4 regions of the Bradyrhizobium sp. 134 genome follow, and region 1 is predicted to be linked to each of the others. Evidence: predicted binding sites of a transcription regulator. Region 1 holds the regulator's gene; each other region holds the start of a gene.
What was found. The regulator LexA, encoded in region 1, represses DNA repair genes until DNA is damaged. The targets are predictions, from matches to a motif close to TGTTCNNNNTGTGTTCNG.
Positions count from the first base shown of each region.

Region 2: IVA75_RS29080 (ribonuclease T2) is a predicted target of LexA. The motif match lies at 2,800-2,817, and genes of this name have one in related genera.
Region 3: IVA75_RS11370 (YifB family Mg chelatase-like AAA ATPase) is a predicted target of LexA. The motif match lies at 3,026-3,043, and genes of this name have one in related genera.
Region 4: IVA75_RS39330 (PA0069 family radical SAM protein) is a predicted target of LexA. The motif match lies at 1,261-1,278, and genes of this name have one in related genera.

Region 1 is NZ_JADPKX010000069.1:223,468-229,383, forward strand. Features, by position in the region: gene IVA75_RS26200 (ComEC/Rec2 family competence protein) at 1-976, shown strand, start outside; gene IVA75_RS26205 (hypothetical protein) at 1,108-1,542, opposite strand; gene lexA (transcriptional repressor LexA) at 2,007-2,708, opposite strand; gene glp (gephyrin-like molybdotransferase Glp) at 2,884-4,095, opposite strand; gene IVA75_RS26220 (hypothetical protein) at 4,316-4,507, opposite strand; gene IVA75_RS26225 (HAD family phosphatase) at 4,676-5,302, opposite strand; gene IVA75_RS26230 (alpha-hydroxy acid oxidase) at 5,317-5,916, opposite strand, start outside.
Region 2 is NZ_JADPKX010000073.1:231,556-237,471, reverse strand. Features, by position in the region: gene IVA75_RS29095 (outer membrane protein) at 1-595, shown strand, start outside; gene IVA75_RS29090 (cold-shock protein) at 683-898, opposite strand; gene rlmJ (23S rRNA (adenine(2030)-N(6))-methyltransferase RlmJ) at 1,148-2,008, opposite strand; gene IVA75_RS29080 (ribonuclease T2) at 2,061-2,753, opposite strand; gene IVA75_RS29075 (hypothetical protein) at 2,868-3,332, opposite strand; gene IVA75_RS29070 (hypothetical protein) at 3,515-3,808, shown strand; gene IVA75_RS29065 (DUF3617 family protein) at 3,851-4,381, shown strand; gene IVA75_RS29060 (ATP-binding protein) at 4,486-5,874, opposite strand; gene IVA75_RS29055 (response regulator transcription factor) at 5,892-5,916, opposite strand, start outside.
Region 3 is NZ_JADPKX010000034.1:352,772-358,687, reverse strand. Features, by position in the region: gene IVA75_RS11390 (CpaD family pilus assembly protein) at 1-450, shown strand, start outside; gene IVA75_RS11385 (AAA family ATPase) at 447-1,736, shown strand; gene IVA75_RS11380 (tetratricopeptide repeat protein) at 1,765-2,550, opposite strand; gene IVA75_RS11375 (PilZ domain-containing protein) at 2,630-2,875, opposite strand; gene IVA75_RS11370 (YifB family Mg chelatase-like AAA ATPase) at 3,102-4,640, shown strand; gene IVA75_RS11365 (hypothetical protein) at 4,693-5,034, shown strand; gene IVA75_RS11360 (hypothetical protein) at 5,153-5,620, shown strand; gene IVA75_RS11355 (ATP-binding protein) at 5,761-5,916, shown strand, end outside.
Region 4 is NZ_JADPKX010000087.1:64,227-70,142, reverse strand. Features, by position in the region: gene IVA75_RS39335 (phosphoketolase family protein) at 1-1,088, opposite strand, end outside; gene IVA75_RS39330 (PA0069 family radical SAM protein) at 1,300-2,463, shown strand; gene IVA75_RS39325 (VOC family protein) at 2,488-2,943, shown strand; gene IVA75_RS39320 (ribonuclease HII) at 3,021-3,854, shown strand; gene IVA75_RS39315 (glycosyltransferase family 39 protein) at 3,953-5,461, shown strand; gene IVA75_RS39310 (uracil-DNA glycosylase) at 5,586-5,916, opposite strand, start outside.

The sequences.
Region 1 (5,916 bases):
CGCGCGCATTGCGATGTGGGGTGGCCGCGAGATCGCGATGCTGTTCATGGCCTCGCTGATTGCGGGACTTGCGACCACGCCCTACGCCGCTTTCCATTTCCACCGTGTCACGCCGTTTGGCGTGCTTGCCAATCTCTGCGCGATGCCGGTGGTCTCGGCGCTGGTGATGCCGGCGGGATTGTTGGGGCTGCTTGCTGCGCCGTTCGGGCTGGACAGCGTGTTCTGGTGGCTGATGGGGATCGGCATCGAGTGGATGGTCGCGGTCTCGCGCTGGGTCGCGGCATTGCCGGGCGCGGTCGGCCGCATCCCGGCGTTCGGGATCACGTCGCTGATCGCGGCGAGCCTGGGAATCATTGTGCTAGGCTTGTTGCGCACGCCGCTACGCTGGTCCGGCGCCCTGGTCCTGCTGGCAGCGATCCTCTGGGGACTGTCGGCGCGGCAGCCCGACATCCTGATTGCCGGGGATGGCGCCAGCGTCGCGGTGCGGGGCAGGGACGGATATCTGCACCTGATCAGGACGAGCAAGGACAGCTTTTTGCTCAAGGAATGGCTCGCTGCCGACGCCGATCCGCGCGATGCCGGCAGAGCCTCGCTGGCCGATGGCGTGTCATGTGACGAATCGGGCTGCGTGACGCCACTGGCCGACGGGAGGTTGGTCGCGCTGGCACTGCGCGTCGACGCTCTTGCGGACGATTGTAGTCGGGCCGCGCTGGTGGTGACGACACGCCCCGCGCCGCCCGATTGCGCGGCGATGGTGGTCGATCGGCAACGGCTCGCCAGTCAGAGTGCGCTGGCGCTGACGCAGCGTGGTGACGGCTTTGTGGTTCACGCGGTGAGGGCGAGAGGCGCGAGCCGCCCCTGGTTGCCAGCCGGCGCAGGCGAGGGTGATTTCGACGGCAGCCTTGCGCCGAAGGCGATCGCGCCCCGCATCAAGGACGCAACGCCGGCGGAGACCGACTTGCAGGCCGACGATTGATCTGACGGTGCGGAGCAATGCAGTGGATCGGTGCATCTGCTCGGATTCGCTGGGCGCAAACCACGCCATCTCGCCGGCCACGGCCGGCGATGGCGATTCAATCTTGACCTCCGACCTCGTAGCCGGCTGCGTCAGCCGATCGGCAGGCGCGTGACGGTCGGCTGCCTGTCGGCGATGACCTGCGCCTTGTGCTCGCGCTCCGTCACCGGCTCGGTCACAGGCAGTTGCAGCACGGTCGCGCGCTGGCCTTCGACGAGCTGCGTCACCAGCACATATTTGCCGTCCGGGAATTCGATCGCGTCATGATGGCGGTCGGGAACGTGCGGGTCGATCTTGCCGAACTTGCCCACGCGGGAATTGATGGTGCGCGTCCAGATCCAGCGATTGTCGTAGCGAACGTCGTCGGCGAAGGCGAGCTCCGTTCCCGGCAGCAGGCACACGGCAACAGACGGATCGGCTGCCGAGGCGAAGCCGCGCGTCGAGGTGCCGCGGAAGCTTGTCGTGACGATCGTCTCGCCGACTTCGGCGGGGCGCGACGCGACGGCATGCAGGCTGTAGTCACACATCGGGTGCTCCTCATGCTGGGATAGCAACCCGCGTCTCTTAATCGAGGCGCAGGCCTCTATCAGAGTTGAAGCATGAACGCTCTGCTTGGTTGTGGGCAAATCTGCGGCTGGTTTCCGCAAGCCGCGATCACATTATCTTTCCCGCATTCAATAGGAACAAAGCCTGCTGCGATGCATTCGGGAGGCGCGTGCGCGAATATCGCCGGCTTGACCGCAACGGTCGAGCTTGATCGCTGGCCGCTGTTTCCTCGAACACTTGCGCCGCGAACCAGTTCCGCTTCGTGGGCGTCGCGAGGAGCCAGCGCCGAAGGAGGGGCCGGATAGTCTGTGCAGAACCAGAAAGACTACCCAGCCGGAGCGGACGATGATCCGCTCCAATCCCTGACCGGCGATGCCGATCGGAAGCGCGCGCGGCGCCAAGCACCTCCGGTATGAAGTACTCCCGGTATCAAGGACGCCCGGTATCAGTACTTCCGGTAAAGCCCGATCAGCTTGCCCTGAATCTTCACCCGGTTGGGTGGCAGGATGCGGACCTCATAGGCCGCGTTGGCGGGCTCGAGCGCGATCGAGGCGCCGCGACGGCGGAAGCGCTTCAGCGTGGCTTCCTCGTCGTCGATCAGCGCCACCACGATGTCGCCGGTATCGGCGCTCTCGTTTCGCTGAATCAGCGCCATGTCGCCATCGAGGATGCCGGCCTCGACCATGGAATCACCGCGCACTTCGAGCGCGTAATGCTCGCCCGAGCCGAGCATGTCAGGCGGTACGCTGATAGTATGGCTGCGGGTCTGCAACGCCTCGATCGGCGTGCCGGCCGCGATGCGACCCATCACCGGCACCGCGACGGGACGTTCGCCCTCGTCCGCGGGCAGGCTGGAGCTCGCACGCACCTTGCCGAGATTGCCCTCAATGACGCTCGGCGTGAAGCCGCGGCGGCTGCCGGCGGCTGCCTGGAGCTCCGGCAGCTTGATGACTTCAATCGCACGGGCGCGGTTGGGCAGGCGTCGGATGAAGCCACGCTCCTCGAGCGCCGTGATCAGGCGATGGATGCCCGACTTCGAGCGCAGGTCGAGCGCATCCTTCATCTCGTCGAAGGAGGGCGGTACGCCGCTTTCCTTCAGACGTTCACTGATGAACCGCAGAAGCTCGTATTGTTTGCGCGTTAACATCTCGACCAAAGTCCCCCGGTTGATGTCGTCCGATTCCGAGACGCTGAATTCGGCAATAAGCCGCTACATGCTCGAAACAAATCATGAACGGACACTATATGTTCGATACATGTTCCGCAACTGCTTAATTTACCGTGAACAGAGCAAAGTTCGCGGAACGTGCATTGCCGGACGCTCAGACGGGGAGCCGCAACACTTCGCAAGCCGTGCCGGCTTCGGCCTTCGGCGCGAACGGTGCGCGCACGAGAAGTACCTGTGCTGCAGCGAGATTCGCAAGCAGCGAAGAGTCCTGATGATTGACGGGAAGAACGACGCGCGTGCCATCGTCACGCTCCTCCAGATGCGCGCGCAGATAGTCCTCGCGCTGGTCGTTGGCGCCGACGTCGCGGCCGAGCACGGCGCGTTCACGGCGATGGTGAATCACCGAACGGCCCGACAGGGCGCGAATCAGCGGCACCATGAACAGGAAAGCGCACACGTAGGACGACACGGGATTGCCCGGCAGGCCGATCACACCCATTGCGCCGAGCCGCCCGTGCATCATCGGCTTGCCTGGCCGCATCGCGATCTTCCAGAACGCCATTGCGATGCCTTCGACCCGCAGTGCCTGCTGGACCAGATCGTGGTCGCCGACCGATGCGCCGCCGGTCGTGATCAGGATGTCGGCGCCGCTCTCGCGGGCGCGGCGGATGCCGGCGGCGGTCGCCTCCAGCGTGTCGGCGGCAATACCGAGGTCGATGGTCTCGGCGCCCTCGCTGCGGGCGAGCGCGTGCAGGGCGTAGCCGTTGGAATAGACGATCTGGCCGTGGCCGGGCATGGTGCCCGGCATCACCAGCTCGTCGCCGGTGGCGAGAATCGCGACTTTCGGACGCCTGAAAACGCCAAGGTGCGGATGGTTCATCCCGGCGGCGAGGGCGAGGTCGCGCTCGGTGAGACGATTTCCCTTGCGCAGGAGCACGTCGCCCTCGCGGAAATCGACGCCTGCGGGGCGGATGTGCCGACCGGCGATCGCGGCTTCCTTGATCGTGATGCGCTTGCCGGCGGCGACGGTGTCCTCCTGGATCACGACGGCGTCCGCGCCACCGGGAACGACGCCGCCGGTGAAGATCCGCACGGCCTCGCCGGCGCCGACCATCCCCGCGAACGGTCGGCCCGCCGCGACTTCGCCGATGATGGTGAGCTCCGAATCGATCGTCGCGGCATCGGCCGCGCGCACCGCGTAGCCGTCCATCGCCGACATCGCCTGCGGCGGCTGCGTGCGCCGCGCCGCCACGTCACCCGCGAGCACGCGATGGTAGGCCTGGTCGAGGGAAATCATTTCATCCGGCAGCGGCTCTGCACCCGCCAGCACCGCGGCAAGCGCGTCGGAAACCGGCATCAAGGCCACGGCGAAAACTCCTGCTCGGCACGTTCGGGCGAATGTTCCGCACGTCTTCTAGCCGAGCGCGCGCGCAGAGGCAAAAACGGCTGAGCGGGTGCAGTCATCCCACCGCATTGTTCCGGAAGGCAGGATCAAGCGCGTTGCGGCATGATCCGAAGAACGTGTCAGATCGGCAGGACAGTGGTCATGGCAAGACGAGAACGACGAGCGCCCCGGACTGCATCGATCAGCTCCCTGGCTGCCCGTGAGTTACGTCGGGCGCCTTGGGTCCCTGATCCTTGTCGGGCAGCGGATCGGCCTGGGATTTCAGGTCGGCGGCCTTGCTCACAAGCTTGGCGGAAAGGTCCGAATCTGAAGTTGTCCTCGCGAATTCAAGAAGAAGAGAGGCCTGCTTGGTGAGGTAGGTTTTGCCCAACACGATGATGCATCCGTCCGTAGAAGTCCCAACGGACTCTAAGAGTCCGGAAGGTGGTATTCCGTTCCGGGAACTCTGTATAAAAATGCACAAAGTGATCGGGTTCCTCAATTTTTCAAAATTGGTCCCGTCGGGCCGTGCCGCAGTGGGTTTCGCGACACCGGCTCGTCGTCAAATGCCCAATGCCTTAAATGCGTTCCCGACGTCACGCGGCGAGGTCACATGCACGGCTGTCAAGCCGCGCGCCCGCGCTCCCTCGATGTTTTCGGCAAGATCGTCGAAGAACACGATGCGCCCGGCGGGCACGCCGATCGCCGCAACGACGTGGTCGAAGGCCTCCGCATCCGGTTTGCGCAAGCCGATGCTGGACGACAAATACAGCTCGCGGAAATGGCCGAGGACGCCGGCATATTCCCTCGAGAAATGGTCCACATGCGGCCGGTTGGTGTTGGAGAAAGCATAGAGCGGCATCTGCTTCGCTGCGCGAGGCAGCAGCGCGGCGATGTCAGGCATTTCGCCGGCGAAGATCGCGTTCCAGCCTTCCAGGAACTGCGCATCCGAAATGCCGATTCCGAGCGAGGCTCGCAGTGAGGCGAAATAGTCCTCATCGCTGATCTTGCCCATCTCGTGCAACCGATAGGCTTCGCTGTCCCGCACATAGCGCGCGACGATGGCTTCAGGCTTGCAGCCGGCATGTCCCGCCCAACAGGCGATCGCCTTGGAGAAATCGATATCGAGCACCACGCGGCCGAGATCGAACAGAAGCGCATCCGCGCTGCCGGGAGAGAGCGATGTCACCTTCGTCCTTTCACTCAGTATCGATACGGCTCGTGGTCGAACAGCGGAAACGCGCTGAACACACTCGGCGCGTTGGTTGCGGTGGCCTGGTGCAGGCAGGATTTGTTGACCTCGGCGAACGAGGTCGCACCCAAGAGGCCGAGGCAGCGCAGCACTTCGTCTTCGAGCAGCTCCAGCATGCGGGCCACGCCGGCTTCGCCGGCCGCCGCCAGCGCCCAGCATTGCAGCCGGCCGATGCCGACGAGGTCGGCGCCCGCCGCGATCGCCTTGACGATGTCGGTGCCGCGACAGACGCCGCCATCGACCATGATCTTGGCGCGGCCGTTCACGGCGTCAACGATCTCGGGCAGCACGTGCATGGCGCCGCGACCGTGATCGAGCTGACGGCCGCCGTGGTTGGAGACGTAAATCCATTCAACGCCGTGATCGATCGCGATCAGCGCGTCCTCCGGCGTCGCGATGCCCTTGAGGATCAGCGGGATCTTGAACTTGTCCTTTATCATCTTCACCGTCCGCCACTCCAGACCCTTCTGGTAATCGCCGCCGGTGGCGCGCAGGCGGCTCTCGCGAACGTAGCGTTTGGCGATGTCACGTTCGCGACGGCTGTAATGAGC
Region 2 (5,916 bases), on a different contig from region 1:
GTTGGCTGCAGTCGGCTGGACGGCTTCGGCAGAGGCCGCCGATCTCAATTACGGGCAGCGTGCGCCCTACACGGTCAATCAGCCGCTCAACGCCTATAGCTGGGCCGGTCCGTATCTCGGTGCCAATCTCGGCTACGAATGGGGCTCGGTGAACAACAATCCCGCAAAACCGTCGGGCTTCGTCGGCGGCGTTCAGGCCGGTTACAATTTCCAGACCGGCCCGTGGGTGTTCGGTGTCGAAGGTGACATCCAGGCCGCCGGTGCCGACGATACCTTCGCGCCGTGGAAGTTCTCCAATCCGTGGTTCGGCACCCTGCGCGGCCGCGCGGGCTATGCCCTCAGCAACGTGCTGTTCTACGGCACGGCGGGCCTCGCCTTCGGCGAGCTGCGCGCGCAGACGTTCGGCTGGACGGAGTCGCATACCAGCGCCGGCTGGACCATCGGCGCCGGCGCGGAAGTTGGTTTCGCGCCGAACTGGAGCGCCAAGCTCGAATATCTCTACATCGATCTGTCGACGAGTCAGTTCGCGATTACAGGCGTGTCAAACGGCTATAGCGCCAGCGTTGTGCGCGCAGGCGTGAACTATCACTTCTGATACCCAAAGAAGAAAATACCGGACTACAGCCTCCCGGCCGCTCGCGGCCGGGATTTTTTTTTGCGCCGGTGTTTCGCGTCGGACTCGCTAGGGAAGGATGACCAAATCGACCGCCTTCGGCCCCTTGCCCTTCTTGTCCGGTTCGACTTCGAAAGTAATACGCTGTCCTTCGGCAAGGTCCTTCAGTCCGGCCCGCTCCACAGCAGTAATATGCACGAAGACGTCGCGGCCCCCGTCGTCCGGTTTGATGAATCCGTAGCCGCGCTCACCGTTGAAAAACTTGACCGTTCCCGTCATGGCCATCGGGAAACTCCCCCTCATTGCTCCTCCGTCGTGACGCAGACGCACGTCACGACATGACCGGGCCTTACGAAGCCCGGGAGCTGGCCATCCTTGGGCAGACCATTCGGTCCGACTGGATCTTTCTTAGGCCTTCACTCCGCCGCAACCATTCGCGGAAGCGGAACGTAAAGCCAGTCACCGCAACAGCATAATACGGTTCTCTGCAGATTGACCACCGCTCCTGCATATTTTTCCCAAGATGCCGGAGTGTTACGGCCTTGGCACCTCTAATCGGAATCTGGCAGCGCCCCCTTGGCCGAGCGGCATTTCCAACTCGGGCAGGATCGTCTTGAGCTCGCCGTGCAGTGTGTAAGGGGGATTGACGATCAAGAGCCCGCTGGAGGTGAGGGCTGCGCCGTCGGCTTGTGGCGCCACGCTGAATTCGAGGCGCAGGCATTTTCCCGGCGGTTTTGCTGCGGCTGCGAGCCGCGCCACTGATTGCACCAGCGCGTCGGTGGCGCGCCGGCTCTTGGCGGGATACCAGATTACATAGATACCGGTCGGCCATTTCGCGAAAGCCGTCGAGAAGGCCTCTTCGAGCTTTTCGAACTCGTCCTTCGCCTCGAACGGGGGATCGATCAGCACGAGCCCACGCCGTTCCTTCGGCGGCACGAAAGCCGGCAGCGCCATCCAGCCGTCGAGGTCGACCACGCGGGCCTGTTCGTCGTGGCGCAGCACGCCGATCAGCGCCTTGCGCGCCTGCGGCTCGAGCTCGCAGAGCAAGAGGCGGTCCTGCGGCCTCAGCAGGCCGCGTGCGATCAGCGGCGAGCCCGGGTAAGCCTTGAGCTCGCCCTTCGGATTGAAGGCGCGGACGATGTCCAGATAGGGCTTGGTCAGCGCCATGGCGTCGTTCGACAGCCGCGCCTGCATCAGCCGCGCAATGCCCGTCAGCCACTCGCCGCCGCGACGCGCCTCGTCGCTTTCGAGATCGTAGAGGCCGGCGCCGGCATGGGTGTCGATGACGCGGAACGCGCCCGGCTTGTCCTGGAGATAGGTGATGATGCGCGCCAGCACGATGTGCTTGATGACATCGGCGAAGCTGCCGGCATGGAAGGCGTGGCGGTAATTCATGCAAGAGCACTACGCCACGTGACGGCCTGAGCAAAGAGGCACGACGCCTGGGCTACCCACCCCGGATCGGCGGCATCGCCACCTGGTCGCGACGGCAGGCGCGGCGGTCGATCTCCTCGCAGGCGCGGAATTGCAGGTCCTTGCTGAGGCAGATGCGGACTTCCGATAGCCGCGTCCGGTTGCAGGTGATCGAGACGGCGGCATTGCTGAGGCCCGGATTGGCCTTGATGAAGGCCTCCTCCACTTCCGCCGGCGCCACGGTCTTGGCCTGCGATAGATCGAGATATTCGGCCGGAATCTTGATCGCGGCGCGCGCCTTCCGGATCGTCTCGAAATAGCTGCGGTCGGCGAGCCCCGAGCAGGTGCCGTGCTTGTCCCATTCGTTGAAGATCAGCCCCGGCGCCGGCATCAGATCGAGCATGGAGGAGACGATGCTGCGGTTCAGCCGCGGCGAAGGCCGCTGGCAATATTCCGGAAAACCGTTCTCATATTGCGGCCACAGACCATGCACCACGAAAGCGTAGGGCCGTCCGCTGCACTGGATCTGCGAGCGGCCGCCGCGCTCCGCCGCCTCTTCGCAGAAGGAGGGCGACCACGACAGCGACAGCACATAAAAGTCGAACTCACCGGGCGTGTTCTGCCGCTTGTCCTGGGCCTTTGCGCCGCCGGCCAGTGCAGCCAGCCCGGCCGCAAGCGTCAGCGAGATCATCAGGCGCGAGAACGAATGCAATCTGGAATGAAACATGGCGACGCCCCTCAACTAGACTGTGCAGACGAGCCTAGCAGGCGATAGGAACATTTCAAGAACAAATTTCGGGCGACCATCGTTGGGCCGCCTGATCGGTCCGGATCAGCGCAATTATTGCTTGGCGGCGCGGCAGGCCGGGTTGTAGGCCCAGTTGCGGTCGAGCCCGACCACGCACCATTCCACGCCCTGACCGTAGCCGGCGAAGCCGCCGTCCTCGACGATCGAGAAGTGCACCTTGCGCATCTTGCCGTCCGTGAGCATGGCCTCGCCGGTGCAATAGCGGCGGGGGATGTTATCCGATGCCCAAGGCCGGAACGCGGTCTCGTGAACCGCGGCGAAGCCGGTGATCTTCAACGAGGAATTCCAGAACGAGCTTTCTTTCTCCCAGAACTGGCTGGCGATCGTCGGCAGCGCCCGGTCGCATTCGGAAACGTTGCCGTCATAACGCGGCCCGCTCAGCCAGAAATTCAGCTCCAGCGGATTGGCGGCCCTGGCCTCACCGAGCGACAGCGCCCCGAACAGGAGGCCGAGCACGGCGGCAAAGCGGAGCGATTTCAGGAAGGTCGAGGCGCGCATGGATGATCCAGACAGCATGATCTGCAAGGGTCGGACGGTGCCGCGAAGGCCGGGGGAGGTCAAGTGCAGCGCGGCAACACTTGCCGACGAGTTGACCGCAATGCTGCGTTGGACCGGCCATCGGTTCTTTCCACCGCCGCGCCGACACCGTAAACTGCCGCCAACCAATCGGAGTGACGGGAATGCGAATCATTGCGGCCGCGGGCCTACTTGCCTTGGGTATGATGGCGAGCCAGTCGGCGCGCGCCGATCTGCTTCCGGTGCCTCCGTTCAAGGGCAACGACACTGGCGGAATCATCGCCTATTCGATGGCAACCCAGGTCGATGCGCGGCAGGTCGCGGTCGATCACTGCGCCCGCTACGGCAAGGTCGCCAAATTCCTGGCGATGCAGGCCTATGAGGGCGGCTACATCTCGTTCTCCTGCCGCTGGGTGCCCTATGGCGCGGCCGACCAGCCGATCCGCACGCTCTACTGAGGCGCTTTCGCAACGCCGCCATCGCAGCCGGGAGCTTCCGACATGACACGCAAACTCGCTTTGCTCGGCTCCGCACTTTGCCTCGTCTTGTCGGCAGCCAGCGCCCGCGCTGACGACCTGCCGGTGCGCAAGGCGGGCCTGTGGGAATTGAAGATGGTCAGGACCGGCACGCCGGTGCCCGAGATGACCATGCAGCACTGCACCGACGAGACCGTCGACAAGGAGATGAACAACAACATCTCCCCGATGGCCAAGCAGATCTGCGCCAAGCAGGACATCAAGAAGACCGCAACCGGTTATGTCAGCGATTCCGAATGCAATGTCGCCGGCATCAGCACGACCTCGCATGCTGAGATCACTGGCGATTTCAATTCGGCCTATACGGTGAAGACATCGTCGCACGCGCAAGGCGGCGCCGCCGGCGCGGCAGGCCGCGACACCACCATGCAGCTCGAAGCGAAATGGCTAGGGGCCTGCAAGCCGGACCAGAAGCCCGGCGACATCGTGATGCCCGGCGGCTTCAAGATGAACGTGCGCGACATGGACAAGCTGAAGGCGCTGTTGCCGAAGTAAGGAAGATCGTAGCCCGGATGAGCGAAGCGAAATCCGGGACCGGTGCATCGATCGCGAAGAAAGAATCCCGGATTCGCTACGCTCCATCCGGGCTACATCACCGGTTACACCGGTATCCGCACGCTCGCTCTTAATCCGCCCATCGGACTGTCGCCAAGTGTGATGTCGCCGCCATGCGAACGGGCGATGTCGCGGGCGATCGCGAGGCCCAGGCCCGTGCCGCCTTCATCCTGGTTGCGGGCGTTGTCCAGCCGCAGGAACGGCTTGAACACCTCTTCGCGCAGGTGTGCGGGAATGCCCGGCCCGTCGTCGTCGACCGTCACGGTCAAATAACGGTGATCGCGCTGGCCGGTGATGGCGATGCTCTTGCCGTAGCGGGCGGCGTTGGTGACGAGGTTGGCAAGGCAGCGCTTGAACGAGGCCGGCTTCACCGTGACCACGGGCAGCCCGTTGAATGCGACTGTCGCCGTGTGGCCGTGGCGTTCGGCGTCGCTGCGCAGCTCCTCGAGCGCCTGGGCCATGTCGGTCGGCTGCGACTGCTCGCCGGAATCGCCGCGAGCAAACGCGAGGTAGTCCTCGAGCATCATCGACATCTCGTCGACGTCCTTGCGCATGCCCTCCATTTCGGGGCTGTCGCCGATCAGCGCCAGCTCGAGCTTGAACCGCGTCAGGATCGTGCGCAGATCGTGGCTGACGCCGGCGAGCATCGCGGTGCGCTGCTCCATCGTCCGCTCGATGCGCGACTTCATTTCGAGGAAGGCGACCGACGCGCGCCGCACCTCGCGCGCGCCGCGCGGGCGGAAATTCGGCGCCTCGCGGCCCTTGCCAAAACTCTCGGCGGCGTCGGCAAGTCGCAGGATCGGCTTGATCTGGTTGCGCAGGAATAGCACCGCGACGATCAGCAGGATCGAGGACGTTCCGACCATCCAGAACAGGAAGATCTCCGAGTTCGAGGCATAGGCGGCGCTGCGCTGCGCGAACACGCGCATCACGGCGTCGTCGAGCTGGATCCGGATCTCGACCAGATTGGAGCGGCCGACCGTGTCGATCCAGAAGGAGCGCCCGATCTGGCGGCCGAGCTGCACCGACAGCGTCTGGTCGAGCAGCGAGAAGAACGGCTTGGGTCCCGGCGGCGGCATGTCGCCGGCCGGGAGGAAATCGACGACGAGGCCCAGGCGCTGCTGCGCGATGCGGCGGATCTGGTCGCGATCCTTGTCTTGCGGATAGCCCTTGTAGACGTCGATCAGCGCGGCGATGTCCTGCACCACCGCGGCCGACAGGCGCCGTGTCACCGTGTTCCAGTGCCGCTCCATGAACACGAAGGCGACGACCGATTGCAGGATCACCATCGGCACGATCATGATCAGCAGCGCACGCGCGTAGAGGCCGGTCGGCATCCAGCCCTTGAAGGCGTTGCCCATCCAGCCATTGGCGGCGGAGACGCGGCCGGCGGCGCTCTTCAAAAGCGTCAGGCCGCTATCGATCGTGCTCATCGGTGGCGCTTCACTCTTTATGGCGAGGCTACCAGCCGGTAG
Region 3 (5,916 bases), on a different contig from region 1:
GTCCCCGTCAACGCCGCGAATTCGCGCGCGGCGGCAGCGACCTATCACGAGATCCGTTCCGTGCTCGCCTCCGGCGGCGTACCCGCGCGTGCCATCGTCCAGCATCCCTATCGGCCCGAGGATCCCGGACTGCTGCCCACCATCCGTCTGAGCTATTCCCGGATCGCCGCGGTCGCGGGCCCCTGCGGGCTGTGGCCGGAAGATCTCGGCCCCTCCATCCTCGACCCCGGCTACAATGAGAACCGGCCCTATTTCAATCTGGGCTGCGCCAGCCAGCGCAACCTCGCGGCCATGATCGACAATCCGGCCGACCTCGAGCAGCCGCGGTCCGAGACGCCGGCCTATAACGCACGGCGTGACGTGGCCTTCGAGCGCTATCGCAAGGGCACGCCGATCGCGACCATGAATCCAGACGCCGACAAGGCCAAACTCAGCGATACAGGCAGATGACACGCGTCCACGACGAAGAAGCGGACGATCCGCAGCACCCCGAGGAACACATTGCGCCGGTTCCTCGCATCTCCGTGCAGGCCTTTTGCGAGACCGAGCAGACGCTCGCCGCGGTGACCGCGGCCGGGCAGGATCGCCGCCTCGCCAAGGCGCATCTCACCGCCAAGGACGGTGGCTTAGCTGCGGCAATCGAAGTCTATGAAACGATGCCGACGCCGAACGTCATCGTGATCGAATCCGACGGCACCCGCGACATCCTCGAGGGCCTCGACGACCTCGCCGGCGTCTGCGATCCCGGCACCCGTGTGGTCGTGATCGGCAATCCCAACGACACCGCGCCCTATCGCGAGCTGGTCCGCCGCGGCGTCAACGACTATGTGGTGGGACCGGTCGAGACGCTCGACGTCGTCCGCTCGATCTGCAGCCTGTTCTCGGCGTCCGAAACCATCATCACCGGCCGCGTCATCGCGGTGGTCGGCGCCAAGGGCGGTGTCGGCGCCTCCACCGTCGCGCACAATGTGGCCTGGACCATCGCCCGCGACCTCGCACTCGATTCCGTCGTGATCGATCTCGATCTCGCCTTCGGCACCGCGGGTCTCGACTACAACCAGGACCCGGTGCAGGGCATCGCCAATGCGGTGCTGTCGCAGGATCGGCCGGACACGGCCCTGATGGAGCGTCTGCTCTCCAAATGCACCGAGCGTCTCAGCCTCCTTGCCGCGCCTGCCACCCTTGACCGCGTCTACGATTTCGGCGCGGAGGCCTTCGACGCGGTGTTCGACACGCTGCGCATGACCACGCCCTGCATCGTGCTCGACGTTCCCCATCAATGGTCCGGCTGGACGCGGCGTGCGCTGGTCAACGCGGACGACATCGTGATCGTGGCCGAGCCCGACCTTGCGAACCTGCGCAACACCAAGAACATGCTGAATGTATTGAAGGCGGCGCGGCCGAACGACCGGCCACCGCTCTACTGCATCAACCAGGTTGGCATGCCCAAGCGTGCGGAGATCGAGGTCAAGGCCTTCGCCAAGACCATGGAGAGCCAGCCGATCGCGGTGATCCCGTTCGATTCGAAGCTGTTCTCGACCGCGGCCAACAACGGCCAGATGATCGCGGAGGTCTCCAAGAGCCACCGCACCACCGAACTGTTCCAGAACATGGCGAACCGCCTTGCCGGGCGCGGCGAGGTGAAGAAGCCGAAGCGCTCGCTGCTCGGGCCGCTGCTGAAGAAGCTGAAGGGTAGGTCGGGGCGCGGGTCAGCCCCGCATCGCCAGGCATCCTGAGCAAGGCTTCCTGACGCGCGAGGGCGGGTTACTTCTCCGCCCGCTGCTGCTTCTTCACCAGCAACTGCCGCAGCGCCGTGACCTTTGCCGCCGCCTGATCCGGCGGCAGGTCCGCCTTCACGATGGTTTCGGCCTCAGCCTGCTTTCCTTCCAGTCCCAGCACGAGCGCGAGATTGGCGCGCACGCGGAGATCGGCGGGATTGCGCGCGTGCGCCCGGCGCATCGTTTCCTCTGCCCGCGGCAGATTGTTCTGCAGCATGTAGGACAGTCCGAGATTGGACAGCACCGACGGCTCGTCCGGCACGATCTTGAGCGCGGCGGCGTAATATTGCTGCGCTTCCTCGTTGCGGCCGAGTTGATCGAGGGCGGCGCCCTGCGCCGACAGGATATGCCAGTCGGGATCCTCGGGCGAATGCGCGCGGCCGAGAACGTCGAACGCCTGCTGGAAACTGCCGCTGTCGGCGAGCGCGCGGCCGTAGCCTGCGAGCAGCGCCTTGTTGCTGGAATGGGCGAGCACGGCCTGCTCCAGCACCGCGAGCGCCTGCGCGCGCTGGCCGGTCTGGCGCAACGCCTTGCCGTATTCGAACGCGACGTTGGGATCACCAGGCTTGGCGCGATAGCGCTCGCGCAGCGCGTCCATGTCCGGCCTCACGTCCGGCTTGGTGTCGGCCCTGCCAGCCGTTTCCGACTTTCCGCCGAGCGCGCCGGTGATGTCCTCGATGCCAGTGGTCTGACAGCCGCCAAGAGCCAGGATCAGAAGCGCGGAAAACAGATATCTCGCCGGAGGAGAGGCGACGGACAAACGCTTGGACATACTCTGATCACTCGGCGACTGATCAGAGATGCTTACCGATTAACGCTAAAGTCCCGTTAAGGCGGGGCGCTTGCGCGGCTCAGTCGGTGAATTCAGCGCCGAACTCGCAGCCGATGCGCCAGCGCAGGCGGCACTGCCGGGAATAGTCGGGCGCGAAGATGATGGTGAATTGCGGCGGCACTTCCAGGAACTCCGCCACCACTTTCACGCCGCCATCCGAAATATCCGTGATCGTGCAGTCCCGCGGCAGCGAACCCGCGCCAAAGTGAATCTTGGCGAGCCGCGTGCACATCCGTCGTTCGCTTCTCCGGCGATTTGCAAGCATTTGAATTGTTCACCCGTTAGACCACGGCCCATCCCGCACCCCTAGGAGTAGCGGACATTCGTTGGGATGTGCTGAGCAGAGCAGCTTGCATTCGAGGCGTAGTGTCTTCGTCGTGTTTACGATCAGTTAGGGCCTCCCGGCTCCTAGGCATGTTCCTGTATTGTTCTTGCAAGAACCGGCCCGCTCTGCTACCCCTAATTGTGCAAAAGGGCAGGCTGGTTCGGGCATGGTTCAGCGGGTTTCTACCGTCGCCTTTGAGGGGATCGAGGCCCGTGCGGTCGACGTGCAGGTGCAGGTCGCGCCGGGTCTTCCGGCCTTCGCGATCGTCGGTCTCCCGGACAAGGCGGTGTCGGAGGCACGTGAGCGGGTCCGCTCGGCGCTGATCGCCTCGGGGCTGGCGCTGCCGGCGCGGCGGATCACCGTCAATCTCGCGCCCGCCGATCTGCCCAAGGAGGGCAGCCATTATGACCTGCCGATCGCGCTTGGGCTGATGGGGGCGATCGGCGCGATCCCGCCGGATGCGCTGACCGGCTTCACTGTTCTGGGCGAGCTTGGCCTCGACGGATCGATCGCGCCGGTGGCCGGTGTTCTTCCCGCCGCGATCGGCGCCAATGTGCGCGAGGAGGGGCTGATCTGTCCGGCGGCTTGCGGCTCGGAAGCGGCGTGGGCGAGTCCGGACATCCAGATCATCGCCGCGAGTTCGCTGATCCAGATCGCCAACCACTTCAAGGGAACGCAGGTGCTGTCGCGGCCTGTGCCGAAGGTGCATGAAGCCGCTGCCTCGCCGCTCGACCTGCGCGACATCAAGGGACAGGAGAGCGCCAAGCGGGCGCTGGAGATCGCGGCCGCCGGCGGTCATCACCTGCTCATGATCGGCGCGCCGGGCGCCGGCAAATCGATGCTGGCGGCACGCCTGCCCTCGATCCTGCCACCGCTGTCACCGGGCGAGTTGCTCGAGGTCTCGATGATCGCCTCTGTTGCCGGCGAGATCGAGGGCGGCGCGCTGACGGCGCGGCGGCCGTTCCGATCGCCGCATCATTCCGCCAGCATGGCCGCGCTCACCGGCGGCGGCATGCGCGCCCGGCCCGGCGAGATCTCGCTCGCGCATCAGGGCGTGCTGTTCCTCGACGAGCTCCCCGAATTCGATCCGCGCGTGCTGGATTCGTTGCGCCAGCCGCTGGAGAACGGCGAGGTCTCGGTGTCCCGCGCCAATCACCGCGTCACCTATCCCGCGCGCTTCATGCTGGTCGCCGCGATGAATCCCTGCCGCTGCGGCAATGCGTTCGAGCCCGGCTATGCCTGCAAGCGCGGCCGCATCGATCGCTGCACCGGCGACTACCAGGCCCGCATCTCCGGGCCACTGATGGACCGCATCGACCTGCGCATCGAGGTTCCCGCGGTGACTGCGGCCGACCTGATCCTGCCGCCGCCGGCGGAGGGCTCAGCCGAAGTCGCCGCGCGCGTGGCGGCGGCGCGCGACATCCAGCTCGCACGCTACGCGAACGCCGGCCTGCCGAAGGTTCGCACCAATGCCGAAGCGCCGGCCTCGGTGCTGGAGGAGATCGCCAAGCCGGATGCGCAAGGCCAGAAGCTCCTGCGCGACGCCGCCGAGACCATGCGGCTGTCGGCGCGCGGCTATCACCGCGTGCTCCGGGTGGCGCGCACGCTCGCCGATCTCGACGGCGCCGACAAAATCGGCCGTCTGCACCTCGCCGAGGCGCTGTCCTACCGCGCGCTCGCGGAAGATGTGCGGCAGCTGGCGTGAGCGATGCGCCGCCGCAGCTTTCTCGACACCATCACCATGCCCGAGATTGATCATGACCGATGCGAATGCCTGCACCATCAGATTTGTTCGTGCGTCCCAATATGCCGATTGGCTGAGGTCGTACGAGCTGTGGGTCAACGGGACCAGTGTTGGGAAGCTTGCACGAAACGACGTGTTGGAGATCACGCTGCCGGCCGGCACCTGCACGATCGATGCGAGCATTGATTGGGGCAGGAGCCAGCCGCTCGTCGTTCGCAGCAGTCCCGGCCAAACCGTCGAGATCGAGGTCAGGAACAGGTGGGGTACCTGGGCGGCGCTGTGGGCGATCAGCTTTGGCAAGAACAGCTATTTGGTTCTCACTGAAGTCGAGCGAAAAACCAACAAAAGCGCCTAACCGACCGAGACTCTCATCCCCCGATACCGGCATCAACCCGGCGGTAACGAGTTTCATTTACGCTCTGCAAACCATAAGGCCTATCAGTTCCCGTACAGGGCCTGGCGAGTAGCGTGTCATGTTGCGTTTCAAGATCCTGGCCTCGGTTGTTCCCCTGTTGGCGGCCGCGGTGTTTGCCCGCAGTGAGATCGGATCGGTCTCGCATCCCTGCATCGCCCTCGGCGACACCTCGGTCGAGCTGACGCCGCTGTTCTGGACCGCCGGCGTGCATGTCGCCTTCACCGATGATCCCGCACTCGCCACGGTGCGGGTTCAGATCACTGAGGATCCGGACGCTGCCGACTTCGCCGTCGTCGACGATGGCCCCGGTTCGGAATCGGAATCCTGCCAGGCCAACCCCTCGACGCGCCTGATCTCGATTGCGGCGCAGCCCGTCGACGGCGGTCAGGTGATCTATCTCTCCAGCGAGGGGCCGGCGGATTACCGCGTCTATGTGCGCTCGAAGACCTTCTCCAAGCGCGAGGCGGCGGCGCTGATCGTCGGCGCCCGCGGCGGCCACCGCCATCTCCAGGCCGCTTCGCTTTGAACCGCCTCGCTCTGCGCCGTTAACACCTCGTCAACCCTGTTTGGAGGCGGTCGCAAGGCCTCAAACTGTTCGCAAGGTCGACGGCACATCGTCGTTGACAGCGAGCACAGCGTTTTAAGAAAAGAATCGGGTCGGTGGCGATGGATCGGACGTTCCGGATCAAGGTGCGCATGCGCCGCTTCAGGCGACAGTACCCAAAAATCGCCTTCGCAATCCGCTCCATCATGATCTTCTCGGCGACCTTCGGCGGCGCCTATGGATTTGTCTCCGGCAGCCGGTCCGAGACGTCCGGCTAC
Region 4 (5,916 bases), on a different contig from region 1:
GCGCCCATGCGGCGATTGCCTTCGGGCGCGAGCGCCTGGAGCTCGGCAACGAGCGCGCCGTTCGCGTCGAATAGCTTTTCCGGCTCGTAGCTGCGCATCCAGTCTTCGAGAATCTTCAGATGCGCCGGGTTGTCGCGGCAGTTCGCGACCGGCACCTGATGTGCACGCCAAAAACCCTCGACCTTCTTGCCGTCGACTTCCTTGGGGCCGGTCCAGCCCTTCGGGCTGCGTAGCACGATCATCGGCCAGCGCGGGCGTTCGACGCTCTTGCGGCCGTCGCGGGCGTGCTGCTGGATCGACCGGATGCTGGCGAACGCGACGTCGAGCGCGTCCGCCATGGCCCGGTGCATCAATTTCGGATCGTCGCCCTCGACGAATAGCGGCTCGTGGCCGAGCCCGCGGAAGAGATCGCGGATCTCGTCGTCGCGCATCCGGCCGAGCACGGTTGGGTTGGCAATCTTGTAACCGTTGAGATGCAGGATCGGCAGCACCGCGCCGTCATGGGCAGGATTGAGGAACTTGTTGGAGTGCCAGGACGCCGCGAGCGGGCCAGTCTCGGCCTCGCCGTCTCCGACGACACAGGCGACGATCAGGTCGGGATTGTCGAATGCCGCGCCATAGGCATGCACCAGCGCGTAACCGAGCTCACCGCCTTCGTGAATCGAGCCCGGCGTCTCCGGCGCCGCGTGACTCGGGATGCCGCCGGGGAAGGAGAATTGCCTGAACAGTTTGCGCAACCCGTCGGTATCGCGCGAGATATCGGGATAGATCTCGCTGTAGCTGCCTTCGAGATAGGTGTTGGCGACCATGCCGGGGCCGCCGTGGCCGGGACCGCACACATAGATCACGCTCAGGTCCAGCGCGCGGATGACGCGGTTGAGATGGGCATAAATGAAGTTCAAACCGGGCGTCGTGCCCCAATGGCCGAGCAAACGCGGCTTGATGTGCTCGGGCCGTAACGGCTCGCGCAGCAGCGGATTGTCGAGCAGGTAAATCTGCCCGACGGAGAGATAGTTCGCGGCGCGCCAATAGCGGTCGAGCAGATTGAGGTCGCTGCTCGCTGCGGCCAATTGTTGTTGATTTGTCATGTTCCTGCCGAACTTCACCCGGGATCGTCACCAACCGAGTTCCGGCTAGATCGATCCTTCGGCAGCATCAAACGAGATCGCCGTGACGCCACTGTTGCGTGAGGTCAAAAGCAGGCGCGCGAAGTTTGGGCAACTCTACTGTGCATGGGGTTGTTTTCACGTTTTTGGTTTGTGTTCTTGATTTGTTCCTTCGACGTGCTATCTTGGCTTCATGAGTCCAGCATCCTCTCATGCTCTCAAGCACCCGCCGGTCACGGCGCCCTCCGAGCCGGCGGGTGCGCCTTCTGACTTCCCTGAGCTGGCGGTCGCCATCGACCGCCAGCGCAGGCGAGGCCGGGGCGCGCAGTCCAACGCCAGCGGCCGCTTTGAGGCCGAGGCGCGCGTCGCATTCGACGATGGCTGGCAGAGCCTTGACGAACTGCCTCCGTTCAAGACCACGGTCGGGATCGACGCCTCGCGCAAGGTGATCACCCGCAACGAATCTCCCGACATCGGCTTCGACCGTTCGATCAATCCCTACCGCGGCTGCGAGCACGGCTGCGTCTATTGCTTCGCGCGGCCGACGCATGCCTATCTCGGCCTGTCGCCGGGGCTCGACTTCGAGTCGAAGCTGTTCGTGAAGCCCGAGGCGCCGGCGCTGCTCGAGAAGGAGCTTGCGGCGCCGGGCTACGAGCCGCGGATGATCGCGATCGGCACCAACACCGATCCCTATCAGCCGATCGAGCGCGAGCGCAAAATCATGCGCGGCATTCTGGAGGTGCTGGAGCGCGCCGGCCATCCCGTCGGGATCGTCACCAAGTCGGCGCTGGTGACCCGCGACATCGACATTCTCGCGCGCATGGCCAAACGCAACCTCGCCAAGGTCGGCATCTCCGTGACCTCGCTCGATCCGAAGCTGGCGCGCACCATGGAGCCGCGGGCGTCCACGCCGCCGAAGCGGCTGGAGGCGCTGAAGCAGCTTTCCGAGGCCGGCATTCCGACCACCGTCATGGTCGCGCCCGTGATTCCCGCGCTGAACGATTCCGAGATCGAACGCATCCTGGATGCTGCCGCCCATGCCGGCGTCAAGGAAGCCTCCTACGTGCTGCTGCGGTTGCCACTCGAGGTGCGCGATCTCTTTCGTGAATGGCTGATGGCGAACTATCCGGACCGCTATCGCCACGTCTTCACGCTGATCCGCGACATGCGCGGCGGCCGCGACTACGACGCGAAATGGGGCGAGCGCATGAAGGGCACCGGCCCGATGGCCTGGACCATCGGTCGCCGCTTCGAGATCGCCTGCGACAGGCTGGGGCTGAACAAGCGGCGCTCCAAGCTGACGACGGATCATTTTGCCAAGCCGAAGCGGAACGGCGATCAGCTCAGCCTGTTCTGAGGGACAAAGTGGGAGAGGCGTCGCATGAGTAAGGAACTGCCAGCTCCGATCCCGCGACTTACCGTCATCACGCTGGGCGTGAACGGCATCCGCGCCAGTATTGCCTTTTACGACGCGCTTGGTTTCTCGCGCCGGCTCAAGGTGACCGGCGAGGCCGTGGCGTTCTATGACACCGGCGGTCCGGTGCTGGCGCGATTTCCCTGGGATCAGCTCGCGGCCGACGCCAAATTGCCGGATCAGCCGAGGCCATCGACGTTTCGCGGCATGACGCTCGCATGGAACTGCCGCGCGCGTGAGGAGGTGAACGCAGTGCTGGCCTTCGCCGTCAGCAAGGGCGCCGCGCTGCTGAAGGCCGCGCATGAGACCGACTACGGCGGTTATTCCGGCTATTTCGCCGATCCTGACGGCCATCCCTGGGAAGTCGTGGTCGCGCCCGGCATCGAAGTCGGCGAGGACCGACGGGTGCATCTGGCGGAATAGGGCGACTGACTTGAATAACGGGAATTGTCCGAGGTTCCCGGTTGCGCAGGCCATGCCGCTTGCGCACGATCCCGGCCATGATTCGGGATCAATCCGCCAAGAAGCCGGCCAAAGGCGCGCCCAAGAAGGTTGCGCCTGAGAACAAGAAGGCTGCGCCGAAAATCGCCAAGGCGCTGGCCGGCACCAAGAGCGCCATCATCGTTGCCCCAAGCTTCCGCCGCGAGCGCGCGCTGATCAAGCGCGGCGTCTGGCCGGTGGCGGGCTGCGATGAGGCCGGCCGCGGGCCGTTGGCCGGTCCGGTGGTGGCGGCGGCGGTGATTCTCGATCCCGACCGCATCCCGCGCGGCATCGACGATTCCAAGCGCCTGACCGCCGAGGAGCGCGAAAGGCTGTTCGACAAGATCTGCGCCACCGCCCAGGTCTCCGTGGCCGTCGCCTCCCGCGCCCGCATCGACCGCGACAACATCCTGCGCGCTTCGCTGTGGGCGCTGAAGCGCGCCGTCGTGGCGCTGCCCGAGCAGCCCCGGCACGTCTTCGTCGACGGCCGCGACCGGCTCGACACGGCATGCGATTGCGAGGCCGTGATCGGCGGTGACGGCATCGTCCTGTCGATCGCAGCGGCCTCGATCGTCGCCAAGGTGACGCGGGACCGCCTGATGTGCGCGCTGGCTCAGGACTGCCCCGGGTACGGTTTCGAGCAGCATAAGGGCTACGCCGTGCCCGAGCACCTCGATGCGCTCAACCGCCTCGGCCCCACCGTCCACCACCGCAGCTTCTTCGCCCCCGTCGCCGCCGCACGCGCCAAGCACATGCCGTGGACGGTCGAGCCGGCGCAGGATCTGTTTGCGGTGACCGAGATCGAGCTGCAGGTGGACACGAGCTCGGAAATCGACGCGTCGGCAAATCTCTAGACGAGACTCGGTTGCCACGACGCGTCGCGCCCTCTATCAAAATAGTCGTGAGCGAATAGGGCCGGCTTCACGGGTTGGCTGCATCTTTCGGACGTTGCATGCGGTTTACCTCCCTGGTCATCGAGCTCATTCGCGCGCGGCCGCGGCTGATCGTCTGGATCGCCGTGCTGCTCCAGGCCGCGATGTGGCTGTTCGTGGCGCTGGTGTTTTATCGCAGCCCGCCCGGCAGCCTCGCGACTCTGCTGGCCTTCGGCCGCGAATACCAGGTCGGCACTGATTTGGGCCCGCCCTTGCCGGTCTGGCTCGCCGACATCGCCTATCGCGCTGCCGGCGGCCACGTGTTCGGCGTCTACGTCCTGGCGGAGCTCTGTGGGGTCGCGACCTTCATCGCGCTCTATCATCTGTCCCGCGCGGTGGTCGGCGCCCAGCAGGCAGTGCTTGCCGTGCTGCTGACCATGACGCTGCTGGCCTTCTCCTCGCCCGTACTCGACTTCGGCCCGCTGGTGCTGGCGCGGCCGCTCTGGGCACTGCTGCTGCTGCATTCCTGGCAGATCATCGGACAGCGCCGCGGCAACGCCTGGTTTGCCTGGTCGATCGAGGCGGGCCTCCTGCTGCTGACGACGCCGGCTGCGATCTTCCTGCTGCTGCTGATCGTCGTCTTCGCGCTCGCAACCGCGGATGGCCGCCGCACGCTACGCGCATTCGACCCGCTGTTTGCGCTCGTGGTGGTCGCCGTGCTGGCATTGCCCTATGCCGTCTGGCTGATGCGCGCCGAGGCGTTCGTCCTGCCGGCCTTGCCGCAGGTTGCCGAACTCAATGCCCGCGCGCTGCACGCGGCCTGGCTGCTCGGAGGGCTCCTGCTCGGCGCGGCGGCGATCCCGGCGCTGACCGTGCTCAACACCGGCCTGTTCGTTCCCAAGAGCGAGGAGGCGCCGATCATCTACCGCCCGTCGGTCGAGCCGCTCGCGCGCAATTTCGTCTGCTTCTTCGCGCTGGCGCCGGCGCTTGGCGCGGTGCTGATCTCGGGCCTGCTTGGCCTCGACGCCGTCGTGGGCGGCGCCGGCGTCGTGCTGGTGTTGTCGGGGCTCGCCGTGGTCGTGGGGGCCGGCGATCTCATCGCGATGCGCCGCGCGAGGATGCTGCGGATGGTCTGGGCGGCCGCCGTCATCGCGCCCGCAATCGGCGTCGTGCTCGCCGTCCTGCTCCTGCCGTGGACCGGTGCCAACGAGATCGCGACGTCGATGCCGGCGCGCGCGATTTCGGACTTCTTCGACGAGAGCTTTGCCCGCCGCACCAATCATCGCCTGCGCGCGGTCGCCGGCGAGACCCAGCTTGCGAGCTTGATCACGCTGCATTCCGGCCGGCCGCATCTGTTCATCGATGCCCAGCCCTCACGCACGCCCTGGATCAATCAGGCCAAATTCAGCGAGACCGGCGGCGTCGTGGTCTGGCGTGCCTCCGACACCGCGGGCACCCCGCCGCCGAACATTCTCGCGCGCTTTCCCGGCATCGTGCCGGAAGTGCCGCGCGCCTTCGAATGGCTGGTGACCGGCCGTCAGCAACTGCTGCGCATCGGCTGGGCCATCGTGCGGCCGAAGGGCACTTAGTCGCTCGCTCTTTCCGTCGTCATTGCGAGGAGCCCTTGCGACGAAGCAATCCAGGGTCGCTCCGCGGAAAGATTCTGGATCGCTTCGCTGCGCTCGCAATGACGGGGAGAGGTCGTACGCCTCCTCACGCGCCCGCCAGCACCTTCGCGATCGCGCGCAGATCCTGCCAAGCGAGCCGCTTGTACGACGGCGAGCGCAACAGATAGGCGGGGTGGAAGGTCGGCAGCGCGCGAATGGTGCGCCCGCCCGTCTCGTAATCGAACCAGCGGCCGCGGGTGCGCATGATGCCTTCGCGGGTCGACAGCAGCGTCTGCGTCGAGGGATTGCCGAGCGTCACCAGCACATCCGGATTCACCAGCTCGATCTGGCGCTGGATGAAGGGCAGGCAGATTTGCGTCTCCTGCGGCGTCGGCGTGCGGTTGCCGGGCGGGCGCCAGGGAATCACGTTGGCGATG